3 regions of the Micromonospora sp. NPDC053740 genome follow, and region 1 is predicted to be linked to each of the others. Evidence: riboswitches for the same ligand, from Rfam matches in the RefSeq annotation. Region 1 holds a riboswitch; each other region holds the start of a gene.

What was found. Region 1 has a riboswitch for S-adenosylmethionine ahead of AB0K35_RS17665 (ABC transporter substrate-binding protein). Riboswitches for the same ligand answer to the same signal wherever they lie in the genome.
Region 2: another riboswitch for S-adenosylmethionine. It lies ahead of thrC (threonine synthase); the one in region 1 lies ahead of AB0K35_RS17665 (ABC transporter substrate-binding protein).
Region 3: another riboswitch for S-adenosylmethionine. It lies ahead of AB0K35_RS07450 (aminotransferase class V-fold PLP-dependent enzyme); the one in region 1 lies ahead of AB0K35_RS17665 (ABC transporter substrate-binding protein).

Annotation. Positions count from the first base shown of each region.
Region 1 covers NZ_JBFASO010000006.1:106,193-111,558, forward strand. The annotation lists gene AB0K35_RS17650 (Na+/H+ antiporter) at 1-1,381, shown strand, start outside; gene AB0K35_RS17655 (amino acid ABC transporter ATP-binding protein) at 1,390-2,133, opposite strand; gene AB0K35_RS17660 (amino acid ABC transporter permease) at 2,130-2,906, opposite strand; gene AB0K35_RS17665 (ABC transporter substrate-binding protein) at 2,943-3,851, opposite strand; SAM riboswitch class IV at 4,124-4,235, opposite strand; gene AB0K35_RS17670 (amino acid transporter) at 4,322-5,366, opposite strand, start outside.
Region 2 covers NZ_JBFASO010000002.1:622,050-627,415, forward strand. The annotation lists gene paaN (phenylacetic acid degradation protein PaaN) at 1-1,347, opposite strand, end outside; gene AB0K35_RS07525 (GNAT family N-acetyltransferase) at 1,498-2,517, opposite strand; gene thrC (threonine synthase) at 2,772-4,058, opposite strand; SAM riboswitch class I at 4,069-4,204, opposite strand; gene AB0K35_RS07535 (DMT family transporter) at 4,272-5,234, opposite strand; gene AB0K35_RS07540 (metalloregulator ArsR/SmtB family transcription factor) at 5,326-5,366, shown strand, end outside.
Region 3 covers NZ_JBFASO010000002.1:602,475-607,840, reverse strand. The annotation lists gene AB0K35_RS07455 (FUSC family protein) at 1-1,150, shown strand, start outside; gene AB0K35_RS07450 (aminotransferase class V-fold PLP-dependent enzyme) at 1,174-2,433, opposite strand; SAM riboswitch class IV at 2,480-2,600, opposite strand; gene AB0K35_RS07445 (PrsW family intramembrane metalloprotease) at 2,624-4,114, shown strand; gene AB0K35_RS07440 (hypothetical protein) at 4,148-4,315, opposite strand; gene AB0K35_RS07435 (co-chaperone GroES) at 4,409-4,747, opposite strand; gene AB0K35_RS07430 (AI-2E family transporter) at 4,853-5,366, shown strand, end outside.

The DNA.
Region 1 (5,366 bases):
CCGGGAGAGCCTCACCATCAGCCTGCGGGAGATCCGGGCCAACCTGCCGGTGATCGGGCTGCTCGCCGTGGTGCTGGTGGTGCTCACCATGGTCACTGTGTCGTTCGCCGCGCAGGCGTTCGGGGTGAACCCCGCCGCCGCCTGGGTGCTCGGCGCGGTCCTCGCGCCGACCGACGCCGCCGCGGTCACCGGCCTGGCCAAGCGGCTGCCCCGGAAGCTGCTCACCACCCTGCACGCGGAGAGCCTGATCAACGACGGCACGGCGCTGGTGGTCTTCGCGGTGGCGGTGGGTCTGCTCAGCCACAGCGCCGACCCGGGCGTGCTGGGCGTCGGCGAGGAGTTCGTCGGCGCCAGCGTCGGCGGTGTGACAGCCGGTCTGCTGGTGGGGGCCGCCGTGGTGCTGATCCGCAAGCGGCTCGACGATCCGCTGCGCGAGGGCGCCTTGAGCGTGCTGACACCGTTCGGTGCCTTCCTGCTCGCCGACTCGGTGCACGCCAGTGGGGTGCTGGCGGTGGTGGTCGCCGGCCTGGTGCTGGCCTACGCCGGCCCACGGGTGATCCGGGCCCGGTCCCGGGTGCTGGCGTACGCGTTCTGGGACCTGTCCACCTTCCTGATCAACGGCGGTCTGTTCGTCCTGCTCGGCACGCAGATTCCCCGCGCGGTCCGGGGCATCACCAGCACCTCGCCCGGGCGGGCTCTGATGATCGTGTTGGTGGTCACAGTGGTCGTGATCGGCACCCGGCTTCTCTTCGTCTACCTGACCGCGCAAGCCGCGAGGCTGGGGCGGCGCCGCATCATGGACCCGAGCCAGGGGCCGTCCGCCTGGCGGGTGGGGACCGTCGCGGGCTGGTCCGGTTTCCGGGGCGCGGTCTCGCTGGCCGCCGCCCTGGCCGTTCCGACGGTGATGGTCGACGGTCGACCGGTGGTCGAACGCGATCTGATCATCTTCGTCACCGCGCTGGTGATCGTGCTGATCATGCTGCTTCAGGGCACCACACTGCCGTTGGTGGTCCGCTGGGCCGGGCTCAGCGGCGACCCGGAACGCGTCGACGAGGCCCGCAACGCTCGGCGGCGCGCCACCGAGGTGGGCCTGGCCGCCCTACCACGGGTCGCGGCGGAGATCGGTGCCCAGGATGACTCGGTGCGTCGGCTGGAGGCCGAGTACCGGCGGCATCTGGAGGACCTCAACGAGAGCGGCGGGAACACCGCCGAGGAGCGCCGGTTGGAACGCCGACTGCGCCTCGGTGTCCTCGCCCACAAGAGGCGGGAGGTCACCCGACTGCGCGACAACCGGGAGATCGACGACCTGGTGCTCCAGGAACTCCAGGCCGCGCTGGACAACGAGGAGATCCGGCTGCTGGGGCGTGGACCCAACGAGTGACCGAGGGCTCAGAGCACCTGGTCGAGGAACCGGCGAAGCCGCTGATGCTCGGCCCGCTCAAAGATCGCCTCGGGTGGGCCGGCCTCCAGCACCACGCCCCGGTCCATGAAGGCGACGGTGTCGGCTACCTGCCGGGCGAAGCCCATCTCGTGGGTCACCACCACCATCGTCATGCCGGCGGCGGACAGGTCGGCCATCACCCCGAGGACGCCCTTGACCAACTCCGGGTCGAGCGCCGAGGTGGCCTCGTCGAAGAGCATCACCTCGGGCCGCAGCGCCAGCGCGCGGGCGATCGCCACCCGCTGCTGCTGACCACCGGAGAGCTGCGCAGGGCGGGAGTTCGCCTTGCCGGCCAGCCCCACCAGCTCCAACTGGGCCCGGGCGACGGTCTCCGCCTCGTCCGCACCGAGCTTGCGCAGCCGGCGTAGCGCCAGCGTGACGTTGCGCAGCACGCTCATGTGCGGAAAGAGGTTGAACTGCTGGAACACCATGCCCACCCGCTGCCGCAGCGCGTCCGGGTCGTCGCCCAGCACGCTGCGCCCGTCCAGCAGCACGTCGCCCCGGTCCGGTTCGATCAGTCGGTTGATGGTGCGCAGCAGTGTGGACTTGCCCGACCCGGACGGCCCGATGACGCAGGCCGTCGCGCCCCGCGGCACCGAGAGGTCGACGCCGCGCAGCACCCGGTTCGGTCCGAAGGCGAGGTGCACGTCGCGTACGTCGAGGCTGACCGAGGTCGTCGTGGCGGTGGTCATCGTCGATCTCCTTCCGTCGCGGCGTACGACGGGATGTCGTCGTCGTCCTCTTCGGTCGACACGGTGGCCGGCCGACCGTTGCGCAGCCGTCTGTCGATCCAGTTGACGACGTGCGTCAGCGGGACTGTCAACGCCAGGTAGCAGAGCCCTGCCAGCAGCAGTGCCGACTCGTTGCCGGTGGTGGCCGCGTAGTCCTGCCCGATCCGGAACAGCTCCCGCTGGCTGGCCACCAGGCCGAGGAAGTAGACCAGGCTGGAGTCCTTGATCAGCGCGATGAGCTGGTTCACCCAGGCCGGCAACACCCGCCGGATGCCCTGCGGAATGATCACCAGCCGCATCGAGTCGGCCCAGGAGAAGCCGAGCGCCCGGGCGCCCTCCAACTGGGCGGCCTCCACCGACTGGATGCCCGAGCGGAAGATCTCCCCGATGTACGCGGCGGCGATGAGCGACAGCGCCAGGATGCCCAACGGGTAGGGATCCGGCCCCCAGACCTGCATGCCCAGCGGGGCCAGCCCGACGCCGATCAGCAGGATCGTCGCCGCGGCCGGCAGCCCCCGGAACACGTCGGTGTAGACCCGCGCCGGCCAGCGCAACCAGCGGCTGCGGGAGATGCCCGCCACGGCCAGCAGCAGGCCCAGCACCGAGCCGAGCAGGGCGGCGGAGACCGCCAGGATCAGCGTGTTGGGCAACCCGACCGTCAGCATCTCGGGCAGCGCCTCGCGCATTGCGTCCCAGTCGAAGAAGGTCTCCCACAGGGTGCTCAACGGATCCATCGGTCGCTCCTACCGCCCCGCTCGCTCGTCACCGGTTCAGGAAGCGGTCGACGCGGACGCCGACGGCCCCGTCGGCACAGCCGACACCGACGGCGTGGCCGACGCGGACGGGGCGTTCACAGTGCCGCTGCCCGGTGTGAAGTCCGCCGGGATCGGCCGACCCGGGTAGTACTGCGCCTGCAACCGGCTCCAGGTGCCGTCGGCGATGACCTCGTCGAGGCTCTTGTTCAGCGCCTCGCGCAGCTTGTCGTTCCCCTTGGCCACCGCGTACGCGGTCGGTGCCGGGCTGAGCTGCTTGGCCGCCACGGTGATCTTGCCGTTGCTGTCGGCGGCCGACTTCTCGCCGATCTCCGCCGGGGCGATCCAGGCGTCGGCGGTGCCCGCCTTGAGCTGGTTGATCGCACCGTTGTAGTCCGGCACCCGCACCGGGTTGAGCTGCTTGCCGGTGGCGTAGTCGTCCTGGACGGTGCCCTGCACCACCACGACCCGCTTGCCGGTGAGCTGGTCGAAGCCGGTGATCGGCGAGCCGGCCGGGACGTCCAGGCCGAAGTAGCCGAAGTCGTAGCCGTTGCCGAAGTCGACTGTCTTCTTGCGGGCCTCGGTGATGGTGATCGAGGAGCTGCCCACGTCGAACTTGCGGTTGTTCACCTGGCTGAGCAGCGCGGAGAAGTCGGTGCCGACGAACTCGACGGTGAGGCCGAGCTTGCCGGCCACGGCGGTCAGCAGGTCGTTGTCGAAGCCGGTGAACCTGCCGTCCTTGAGGTACACGTTCGGCGGGGCGTCGGTAAGCGTTCCGGCGCGCAGCACACCCGCCTGGGCCAGGCGGTACGGGTTGGCGGTGGCGTCGGACGAGCTGTCGTCGCCGCAGGCGGTGAGGGTGGTGGCGGCCAGGATCGTGGCCGCGCCCAGGGCGGCGGCACGGGTCAGGGCAGGAAGGAATCGCACTGGTGTCTCCGAATGTGGTGTCTGGGCGCGTATCGACGTGCGCCACCGACGGCACGCCCGATGGGCGTACCGGTGGGAAACGAGCTGGGGAAGGGGGTGCTAGAGCGCGGTGCCGCGACGACAGGCGGCGCTGCACATTCGCATCATGTCCACGTGCCGCCGCCGGATCAGTGCGGGCGAGGGTCGACCGGTGCGGGAGTCCGCGGCGTCGGTCGGTGGGGCGGTGCTGAGGATGCGCATGGTTCTCCCGGGTCTGTGCTGACCTGGGTGCCAGGCCACGCTTGCACCGACGTCCTGCCGGTGCCTGGTCTTCACCCGGGGCACCCCACCGCGGAGGAGGGTTGCCGGCCAGCGAGCCGGGGCTTCGCGCTGGCGCTCATGACCTGCGCCGAGGCTAGCAGCACGAACGGGTGGATCGTCCAGTCGGTATGACCACGCTCACTGTGCGCGACGGGCTGTCGACTCGCAGGTCAGCCGGCGTGCACGTGCGGTCGACGGTGCGGGTCGGGCTCCTGGCGGCGCAGGATCTCCCGGGTCACCGAGGCGATGGCGCCCTGTCCGAACGCCAGGTAGCGCAGGAAGTTGCGGGTTGGGCCGCCCTCGGACCACTCGAAGTAGATGTGGGGGCGGCGACGGCTGCGGTCACGGATCTCCAGCAGCAGGGCGGCGAGCGCGGTGGGCACCGACGAGCTGGCCAGGCTGAGCACCGGGAAGCGGCCGTCGACCACGCTGCCGCGGACCAGCAGCTCGGTCTCGAAGTCGGACGGGTCGGTGACAGTGACCTCGACGAAGATGACGTCGCTGTCGTCGGGAAAGTCGTTGTCCGCCATGGTCTGCGCCAGCTTCGCGTGGTACTCCGCCTCGTCGCGCCGGTCGGGTTCGTGCGCGATGAGGCGGATCCGCCGTCCGGCGCGCTCGTCGATCATCCGGGCCGCGGCGTGGTCCAGCTCAACGTGGTCGACGCGCAGCTCGTAGGCCCGCCTCAGCCGGGACAGCGCCGACACCAGGATGATCCCGCCGATGAAACAGCCCGCGATCTTGACGCCGCTCGGGCGCTCCACCACGTTCGCCAGCGTGGTGTAGACGAAAATCACCGCGATGACCCCGAACGCGATGGTGCGGCCGCGCTGACGCTGCCGGAGCGCCGCGAGCGTCACCGCCGTCGCGGCCGAGGTGATCAACACCAGGACCCCGGTGGCGTACGCGCCGCCCTGCGCGTCCACGCTGGCCTCGAAGATGATCGTGATCAGGAACGCCACGGCGGTGAAGACCAGCACCAGCGGCCGGACGGCTCGCGCCCAGGTCGGCGCCATGCCGTAACGGGGCAGGTAGCGCGGCACGAGGTTGAGCAGACCAGCCATCGCGGATGCCCCGGCGAACCAGAGAATTCCGATGGTGGACAGGTCGTAGATGGTGCCGAACACCTCGCCGAGGTGGGCGTGCGCCAGGTAGGCCAGCGCGCGCCCGTTCGCCGGCCCGCCCGGCTGGAAGGCCTCCGGCGGAATGAGCACTGTG
Region 2 (5,366 bases), on a different contig from region 1:
TTCCCGGCCGTACGTCTCCGTGTCGTCCGCGCTCAGCTTCACGATCGTCGGGGTACGCACCACAGCGTCGGCATACGACGGGTGGGCCACGGTCCGCGACTCCAGCACCGGCTCGCCGACCTTCGTCACCTCGGCCAGACGCTCCAGCACCCCGTCGTTGACGATGGCGCCGGTCAGCTCCACGCCTCGGGCCGGGTCCGCGGTGAGCTTGCCGACGGCGGCGGCGATGCCGCCGGCCACCTCGTCGAAGCTCTTGTGCCCCTGGTCGGTCTCGATGCCCCCGGCCGGGATGAGGATGTTCTGTGAGGTGGTGCACATCTGCCCGCTGTAGAGGGTCAGCGTGAACCCGAGGTTGCGGCACAGGCCGGCGAAGTCGTCGGTGGAGTCGATGACGACTGTGTTGAGGCCGGCCTTCTCGGTGTAGACCGATGCCTGCCGCGCGTGCGTCTCCAGCCAGTCGCCGTACTCCGTGGAGCCGGTGAAGTCGACGATCTTGACGGCGCGATGCAGGGCCAGGTCGCTGGCGAGTTTCTCGCCGGGCGCCTCGGCCGCCAGCATGATCAGGTTCGGGTCGAACCCGGCCTCGGCGAGCACCTCCCGGGCGTACTTCACTGTGATGGCCAGCGGCAGCACCGCGCGCGGGTGCGGCTTGACGATCACCGGGTTGCCGGTCACCAGCGAGGCGAACAGCCCGGGGTACGAGTTCCAGGTCGGGAAGGTGTTGCAGCCGATCACCAGCGCCACCCCACGCGGCACCACGTGGAACGTCTTGGTCATCCGCAGCGGGTCACCCTTGCCGGCGGCCTTCTCCCAGCCCGCCGTGCCCGGGTGTCGGGTCATCTCGGCGTACGCGTACGCCAGCGCTTCCAGCGCCCGGTCCAACGCGTGCGCGCCACCGGCCTGGAAGGCCATCACGAACGCCTGCCCGCTGGTGAACTGCACCGCGTTGGCCAGCTCGAAGATGTGCTTGTGCAGCCGGTCGAGGATCTCCAGGCAGACGCCCACCCGGGCCTGCGGGCCGGCGTCGCGCCACGCCGGCAGCGCGGCGGAGGCGGCGCTGACCAGCTCGCCGGGGCCGGCGTGCGGGTAGCGCACCGCCAGCTCCACCCCGAACGGGCTCGTCTCGGTGGCGACCCGAGCGCCGCTGCCAGGCTGGTCGAGCGGAAAATCACCACCGAGGTACGCCTCGAAGGCGGCCTTTCCGTCGGCGGCGGCGGTCTCGCCGTAGACCCGAGGGCTGGGGGATTCGGGATAGGCGGACCAGTAACCCCGCTCCGTGATCGCGGTCAGCGCACGGTTGAGGGTGTCGGCGTGCCTGTCGTACAGGGGATGCGGGGTCTCCGTCATGCCCGCCATCATGCCTGAGTCAGGTCCGCGAGCAGTAGCGCGAATGCCCGGCAGCGACGCATGCCTGAGTCAGGTCCACGAGCAGTAGCGCGAATGCCCGGCAGCGACGCATGCCTGAGTCAGGTCCACGAGCAGTAGCGCCGATCCCGGTCAGAGGGTGAGCTGCCAGTCGGTCCAGGAGTCCACCGGGCGGAAGCCGAGCTGTTCGTTGATCGCCACCATGTAGCTGTTGCTGGCCGCGTTGAAGGTGTCGATCACCCGTACCGCCGGCTCGTGGGTGAGCAGGTGGTGCAGGTTCTCCGCCTTGGCGATGAGGCCGAGCCGGTGCCCACGGTGGGCCGGGTCGACGATGGTGATCTGCTGGAACGCGTGCCAGTCGACGGTGGCGCCCAGGTCCAGCAGCGTCCAGGCGACCAGCCGGCCGGACGCCTCGTGCCGCATCCCGAGGTGGTAGCGCCGCCGGCCCCGGGCGTCCAGTGCCCGTTCGTTGCCGCGGATGCGCTCGGCGTCCACCTGCTCCGGCTCCCACTGCACGTCGCCCATTGGCGCGTCCATGAGCAACCGGCCGTCCAGGTAGGCGATGTCCGCCACGTACTCCTGCGGGGTGGAGCCCTGCCAGCAGACCGAGTGATAGCCCTCGGCTCGCGGTTGGGCCTCGGCGAGCGCCGCGCGCAGGGCGGCCCGGTCGATCTCGCCGACGTCGAGCCGGCGACGCACCTCGGTGAGTGCGGGCTGGGCGCCTGTCGCGGCGGCGAACGCGTCACCGGCCACACTTCGGGGCGGCCCGTCGGGCAGCGCGGAGACGGCCATCGCCACCACCCGCTTGCGGCCGTGCTCGCGGAGCAGGCGCAGCCCGTACTCGTGCAGGGCCCGGCCGACGCCCCGGCGCCGCAGCTGCGGATGCACCTGCAGCTCGGCGGTGGCGTTGTCGGTGTTGTCGAGCTGCGGCAGGTCCAGTTGAAGGTAGCCGGCCGGGACGCCATCCAGTCGGGCCAGCGCCCAGAGCGACAGGGTGCCGGGCATCGGAGTGTGGAACAGCGCGTCGAAGCGGCGCCGGCAGAAGGGCGGGAAGTCCGGGAGATCGGCGTCGTTGGCCGCCGACCCGATCCGGTACGCCTCGTCGACGGAGGCCCGGTCGGCGCCGTCGAACGACGCGATGGTGATGCTCATGCCGGTGAGCGTGCACGGTACAAAAGCGATCGGGCCAGCGAATTACTCGCTGGCCCGATCGAACGTTGGTCGGGAGGGACACTCGCACAACGCCTCCGGCGTTGGGTCGCAAGAACTTCAAAAGTCTTCGGCGAAATGCCCTCCCGCACGGAGCATCTTGCGCCGTCCGGTTCCTGCCGTCAAGTCCGTAGCGGCGGGTTTTCCACACTCACAGCGAAAACCCAGTTACCGACTGATCCACTTGGCCGCCCGGGTCAGCCGAGGAGACCGGCGTCGCGAGCGGCGCGCAGCGAGGGCTTGATGTGGTGGGTCGGGCCGACCTGGCCGGCCACCGCGTCGATGGTCTTCAGGCCCTCGCCGGTGTTGAACACGACGGTCTCGGCCGTCGGGTCGAGCCGACCGGACTCGACCAGCTTGCGCAGCACGGCCACCGTGACCCCACCCGCGGTTTCGGCGAAGACCCCTGTGGTGCGGGCCAGATCGCGGATGCCGGCGCGGATCTCGTCGTCGTCGACGTACTCCATCCACCCGCCGGTGCGGCGGACCGCTTCCAGGGCGTAGAGGCCGGCCGCCGGGTCGCCGATGTTCAGCGACTTGGCGATGCCGGTGGGCTTGACCGGGACGATCGTGTCGGTCTCGGCGTGCAGGGCGACGGCGATCGGGTTGCAGCCGGCGGACTGCGCGCCGAAGACCTTCCAGCCGTCGGCGGGCGCCTCGACCAGGCCGATCTCCACCAGCTCGGAGAACGCCTTGTCAATCTTGGTGAGCAGCTCGCCGCTGGCCATCGGGATGACCACCTGCGCCGGGATCCGCCAGCCGAGCTGCTCGGCCACCTCGTAGCCGAGGGTCTTGGAGCCCTCCGCGTAGTACGGCCGGACGTTCACGTTGACGAACGCGGTGTCCTCGAATTCGTCGGTCTCCACCAGTTCACCGCAGAGCCTGTTGACGTCGTCGTACGAGCCGTCGATCGCGACCAGTTCGCCGCCGTAGACGGCGGTGGTGATGACCTTGCCCTGCTCCAGGTCACTGGGGATGAAGACCACCGAGGGCGCCCCGGCGCGGGCCGCGTGGGCGGCCACCGAGTTGGCCAGGTTGCCGGTCGACGCGCAGGCGAACCGGGTGAACCCGAGCGCCTTGGCGGCGGTGAGCGCCACCGAGACGACCCGGTCCTTGAACGAGTGGGTGGGGTTGGCGCTGTCGTCCTTGACCCAGAGCGGCGCGGTGATGCCCAGCTCGGCGGCGAGGTGCGGGGCCGCCACCAGCGGAGTCAGCCCCGGGTCGAGGGTGACCCGGCTGGCCGGGTCCTGACCGGCGGGGAGCAGGGCGGCGTACCGCCAGATGTTGTTCGGGCCGGCCTCGATCTGCTCGCGGGTGACGGTGGCCAGCGCGGCCGTGTCGTAGTCGACTTCCAGCGGGCCGAAACACTCGTAACAGGCGTGCTGGGCGACGAGCGGGTAGCGGGCCGAGCAGGCACGGCAGACCAGGGCGCGGGCGGGGCTGGCGGCGGTGTCGATGCCGGAGGTGACGAGCGTCGACGTCATGTCGAGAGTCCTCTCATCTTTCCCCGCATCGCACGGTGCGGCGGGGACGGAATTGGCACCTGCCCCGCGGGTCGCTCAGCGGTGAGCGCGCGGGGTGGTTGCCGGGGCGTCGTCGGGCCGTATCCCTCAGCCCCTCTGGATGAGGTATTCAGTTGTGGGGTCGAGTCTAGGCAAAGCTGGGCGCGGCCTCCAGGGCAGATCCCAGGAAGTGGGTCAGCGGCCGCTCACGGCCACGGGGTCGGTAACCGCGATCGGGTCCGTCACAGCTGTCGGTCGGGGCAGCGGCGTGGTCCGGGGCCGGGCAGCGAGGTTCGCGGCGATCAGGGCGGCGATCGTGATGGCAGCCCCGACCAGTTCGACGGGCTCGGGGCGGTAGCCGCGGGCGATCTGCACAGCGAAGGTGGTCACCGGGACCAGGTTCATGAACAGCGCCGCGTTGGCGGCGCCGAGTCGCTGTACGCCGGTGTTCCAGGCCAGGACCGCGATCACCGCGCCCACCAGCACGGCGTACGCCAACTGCGGGGCGACCGCCGCGAGGTCGGCGGCGGCCGGCGCGTGTTGCCAGCCGACGGCGTCGGCGCCGATGCTCAGGACGAGCATGGCGGCGGTGCCAGCGAGCGCGGTGAGGGTGGTGAAGCGCAGCGGGGACCATTCGCCGAACCGGCTGGCACCGTGGGTGTAGATGCCCCAGCCCAGCACCGCGCCGACCATCATCAGCCCGCCGAGCCCGAACTGGCCGAGCCCGGCCAGGCTGCCGCGGGTGATCACCAGTCCGACTCCGAGGAGCGCCACCAGGGAGAGGGCCAGCAGCAGCGGCTTCGGGCGTACGCCGTCGCGGGCCCAGCGCACGAGTTGGGTGATCACCGGCGTGGTGGCCACGAAGAGCGAGATCTGCTGCGGGGCTGCGTGTTCGAGCGCCAGGTTGGTGAGCAGGTTGAAGCCCGCGAAGCCGACCACTCCGAGCACCACCACCTCCAGCGCCCGACCTCCGTGCCGAAACGCGCCGGCACCCTCGCGGAGCAACAGGATGGCGACCAGGACGACGGCGGCCAGCAGGTAGCGCGCTGTGGTCAGGTTGAGCGGGTCGACCCGGTTGAGCGCGCTGGCCAGGATCGGGAACATCACGCCCCAACCGAGCACGGCGACCAGTGGGTACGCGGTGGCGCGGGATCGCATCAGCAACTCCAATGTTCGAGTATCGTCGAACCAACGGCACCGACATTAGGGTGTTGTTCGATCATTGTCGAACAAGGGTTACACTGGTCACATGGAGCCGCACGAACCCGACCTGACCGCTGTCCCGGTGAC
Region 3 (5,366 bases), on a different contig from region 1:
CAGCCGGGCCACCCTGCACGATCGGCTGCACCGGGTACGGATGGCCGGCGGACTCGCCGTGCAGGCCGGGCTGGCCGCCGGGCTCGCGTACCTGATCTCGCACAAGGTGCTCGGCAACCCGCAACCGGTCTTCGCGCCGATCTCCGCGGTCGGCACCCTTGCCGCGTCGGTCGGTCAGCGGTTCCGCCGGACGGTGGAGCTGATCGTCGGGGTGGGGGTCGGGGTGGCCGTCGGTGACCTCCTGATCTACCTGCTCGGCACCGGGGCGTGGCAGCTCGGCCTGGTGGTCACAGTGGCGATCCTGCTCACCATCTTCGCCGGAGCGAGCGTGGCCATCGTCATCCAGGCGGCGGCCACGGCGGTGCTGATCGTGACGCTGAGCCCGTCGACCCAGAACCTGGAGATCCCCCGCTTCGTCGACGCGTTCCTCGGCGGTGGGATCGCGCTGCTGGTCACGGCTGTGTTGCTGCCACTGAACCCGCTCCGAGTGATCAACCGGGCCGCCCGCCCCGCCCTGGACCTGCTCGCCGCCCAGCTCGACGCCACAGCCGACGGGCTGCGCAACCGGGACCGCGCCACCATCCAGGGCGCACTGGAGAGGCTGCGCAACAACAAGGAGGAGTTGGCCACGTTGGGCGAGGCCATCGAGGGAGCGAAGGAGACGGCCACCCTCTCGCCGGCTCGCTGGCACCGCCGCGACGAACTGACCCACTACGCCGAGGCGGCCGACCCGATCGACCGGGCGATGCGCAACAGCGGCACGCTGATCCGCCGGTCCGTCACGTTGGTCGAGGACGAGGAACCGGTGCCCGATCCGATGCCGGACGCGATCGGTCACCTCGCCGAGTCGGTCCGGCTGCTCAAGCACGAGTTCGCCGCCGGTGAGGAGCCGGAGAAGGCCCGGGAACGGTCGCTGCGGGCGGTCAGCGAGGCCGGCCGGGCGTACGGCGACGGGGTGGGCTTCTCCGGCAGCGTGGTGATCGCCCAGATCCGCACCACAGCGAGCGATCTGCTGGTCGCCTCCGGGATCGAGCAGGAGGAGGCTAACCGGTGGATCCGCACCGCCTTCGGTGAGCAGGAGCGCCCGGTCGGTGAGCCCGCCGAGCCCGGCGAGGCACCGAAGCCACCCACCGCCCCGCCGGTCGGCTGAGCGGCGACCATCGCCGCGCGGCCTCAGCCCAACTCGGCCAGGGCCGCGAGCAACCGGTCCACCTGAGCGGCGGTGCTGCCCAGCCCGATGCTGGCACGCAGCGCGGTGGGCGGCAGGTCCCGACGGCCGGTACGACCCGCCGCCTCGCCGAGCAGACGCCGGGCCAGCGGGTGGGCGCAGAACAACCCGTCCCGTACGCCGATGTGGTGCTCGGCGGCCAGCCGCGTGGCCACCTCGGTGGAGTCCCGGCCGGCGACCACGAACGAGACGATGCCGACCCGGGGGGCGTCCGGGCCGAAGGTGCGCAGCTCGACGACGTGCGGCAGGGCGGCGAGGCCGGCCCGTAGCCGGGTCAGCAGGGCCTGCTCGTGGGCGGCCAGCGCGCCCTGGTCCGCCTCGTCGAGCGCCCTGCACACCGCCGCCAGCGCAACCGCTCCGAGCAGGTTCGGGGTGCCGCCCTCGTGGCGGGCCGGGCCGGTCGCCCAGGTCACGTCGTGGGTGGCCGGCCCGACGTGGCTGGTGGCCCCGCCACCGGCCAGGTAGGGCGGGGCGGCGTCCAGCCAGTCGGCCCGACCGATCAGCACGCCCGCGCCGAACGGCGCGTACAGCTTGTGGCCGGACACGGCCAGGTAGTCGACGTCGAGCGCGAGCAGGTCGACCGGGGCGTGCGGGGCGAGCTGCGCGGCGTCGAGCACGATCCGGGCACCGTGCCGGTGGGCCACCCGCGCCAGTTCGGCGACCGGCCACCGCTCACCTGTCACGTTGCTCGCACCGGTCACCGCCACCAGCACCGGCAACGCCGGGCTGCTGCCCCGGCGCAGCTCGGTGAGGGCGGCGGCGAGATCGCGTACCGCCCCGTCGCTGTCGCTGGGCACCGGCAGCCGCACCGACCCGCGCGGCCAGGGCAGCAGGTTGGCATGGTGTTCGGAGGCGAACGTGACAACAGTGGTGCCGGCCGGCACGGCCCGCGCCAGCAGGTTGAGCGCGTCGGTGGTGTTGCGGGTGAAGATCACATGATCGTCGGCGCGAGCGCCGAAGTGGTCGCCGATCGTCTGCCTTGCCTGCTCGTACGCGAGGGTGCAACGCCGCGACAGCGCTCCCGCTCCGCGATGCACGCTGGCGTACCAGGGCAGCAGCTCGGCCACCGCGTCGGCGGCGGCCCGCGCGCACGGCGCACTGGCCGCGTAGTCCAGGTTGATCTCGCCGGGCACGCCGAGGACGTCGAGCGGCGCGGACGGCACCGACGGCACGGTGGGCAGCGAGGAGACGAGTGTGACGGACACGCCGGAACCTCCGGGGTCAGGGACCCCGGGTGTGACATCGGGACGGGGTCCGCGCTTGCCCAGCACACCGATCGGGCTGGGCCCGGTCATCACCCGGGGCACCCCACCGCGAACTCGACGAGGGTTGCCGGCCAGCAAGCCGGGGCTTGACGCTGGCGCTCGTGACCTGCCGGCAGCATAGCTGCTACCGATGCGACCGAACCAGCCGGCGGCGGATGGCTACGCTGACCGCATGGCCGACACCCCGCCCGGTTCACCGCTGCCGCCGTCGCCCGCCGACCCGCCTGCGCCAGCCGTCCCGCCCATGGGTGAGACGCCCCGGATGCCGCTGCGCCGACTGGGCTGGCGGCGGTTCCTGGCGCTGGCCGGGGTGGTGCTGTTGATCGCGGCGTGCGCGGTCTTCATGGTCTTCACGCTCGGCCAGTCGCTCGGTGTGCAGGCCCTGCTGGTCGGGGTGCTCGCCGCCATCCTGCCGGTGCCGGTGCTGGTCGCCTGCTTCCTCTGGCTGGACCGGTACGAACCGGAGCCGTTGAAGTATCTGATCTTCTGCTTCGCCTGGGGGGCGTTCGTCTCCACCGCCGCCTCGCTCACGGTCAACGACTTCGCGGCCAATCGCTTCGCCGACTGGGGTCTGCCCTCCGCGCTCACCGGGGTGCTGGTGGCACCGTTCATCGAGGAGCTGACCAAGGCGCTGGGCCCGATCCTGCTGCTGGTGTTCCGCCGCCGCGAGTGGTCCGGTATCACCGACGGCCTGGTCTACTGCGGGCTCTCCGCGGTCGGTTTCGCGATGGTGGAGAACATCCTCTACCTGGGCGGGTTGGGGTACGCGGCCGGCGCCGACCGGTACGGCCCGGCCACCGGCATCCAGCAGGTCATCGCGATCTTCATTCTGCGGATCCTGCTGTTCGGGTTCGCCCATCCCCTTTTCACCTCGATGACCGGTGTGGGGTTGGGTATCGCCTCCCGGACGGCGGACCGGCGCATCCGGGTGCTCGCCCCGATCGCCGGTCTGCTGCTGGCGATGATGCTGCACGGCACGTGGAACCTGCTGCCCACGCTGACCCAGGCCACCGGCGAAGCCATGATCATGCTGTACGGCTTCCTGGGGCTCATGGTGCCGGTCTTCTTCGGCACCGTGGGGCTGGCGCTGTGGCTGCGCGCCTGGGAGGGGCGGCTCACCGAGCGGGTCCTGCCCGACTACGTACGCGCCGGCTGGCTCAGCCCGCCCGAGGTGGCAGCCCTGAGCAGTCTCGGCCGACGGCACGCCGCCCGCAGTTGGGCGCGGCGGGTGGCCGGCGACGCCGGGGTGCGGGCGATGCGGGGTTACCAGTCCGCCGCGACCCGGCTGGCCCTGCTGCGCGACGGGGCGCTGCGTGGCCTGGACCGCAAACCCGCCGACCAGGAGCGGACCGCCCGGGAGGAGCGGGAGCTGCTGGAGGCGATCACCCATTACCGGTCGTTCTTCGTGGGTCGGGACCCGCAGGCCCCGGCGGGGGTCTGGGACGGCAGCCGCTACCACCTGCGCTTCCCGGACGGCACGCAGCGCGCGGTGGACGCGCCGGACGAGCCGGTGGTGCCGATCCCGGTGGTGCTGGCTCCCGCCCCGGCTCCGGTGGGGTACGCCCCGCCCGGCTGGCCCGCCCTGCGCCCGGCGTCGCCCTGGCCGCCGACGCACCAGTGAGAGCTACGGCTGACGGCTGACCAGGAGTGCGGCTCAGGTCATCAGCGAGGTGAGGAAGTCACCGAGGCCCTGGAACATCGCGATCAGCGCGGCCCCGACCGCCCGGAACATCTGCGCGGCGCCGTCCGGCCGAAAGGCCATGAAGTAGATCAGGAACGCGACACTGCCCCAGGTCAACAGCTTCTTCACGAATACCGGCATCGTCCCTCCCCAGGGCCACGGTCGCCGGATGGCTTCCCGTCGTGCGGCTGGGCAAACGGTGCGCGACGGGGCCTGGTGGCCGGGGGAGGTGCGTCAGAGGTAGAGGCCGGTCGAGTCGTTCTCGATCCGCTCGGCGGCCACGGCGTGTACGTCCCGCTCCCGCAGCAGCACGTAACCGCGGCCGTGCAACTCGACCTCGGAGCGCTCGTCCGGGTCGAAGAGCACCCGGTCGCCGGAGACGATGGCGCGGACGTTCGGCCCCACGCCTACCGCTGTGGCCCAGGCGAGGCGCTTGCCGACGGCGGCGGTCGCCGGGATGACGATGCCAGCGGTGGAGCGGCGTTCGCCCTCGCTGCCCTCCATCCGCACCAGCACGCGGTCGTGCAGCAGGCGGATCGGCAGGCCGGCGTCGAGATCGTTGTCGGCGGTCACGTCGCAGACGCTACCGTGTGGCCGATGGTGCCCGGCCGGTGGTTACGCCGGAGGTGGTCGGGGCATTGTGTGGCGGAACCGCCCTACGGTGTCGGGAACGGACGTATGCTGTCCGACCTGTCGCCGTCGGCGGGCCGGGTTTTCTGCCAGGAGGTGCGCTTGAGCCGCTTCGAGCGGGTACGCGGGCGGCTTCGCCGCGCCTACCAGTCACGACAGGCGTCGGCGCGCGCCGACGAGGGCGTCTCCAGTGATGCGTTGAACGACACGTCGGAGGCGGCCCGGGTGGCGTCGCCGGCCGTGCCGGGGCCGACCGCGCCGGCGAGCGCCACTGTCTACGGCGCGGAACCTCCGGTGGACCTGCACAGCTCCACCTCCAGCCGGGACGACGCCGACGTCCCGCACGGGCTGCGGATCGCCGCCGCGTGGTGTTGGAGACTGATCGTGATCGGCGTGGTGGCCTGGGCGCTGCTGCGGATCGTCGGCACGGTCAAGATCGTGATCATTCCGCTGGCTATCGCGCTGCTGCTCTCCGCCCTGCTCGCCCCGGCGGTGGGCTGGTTGCTGCGGATCCGGTTCCCCCGGTCGCTGGCGACGGCGGTGGTGCTTGTCGGCGGTCTGG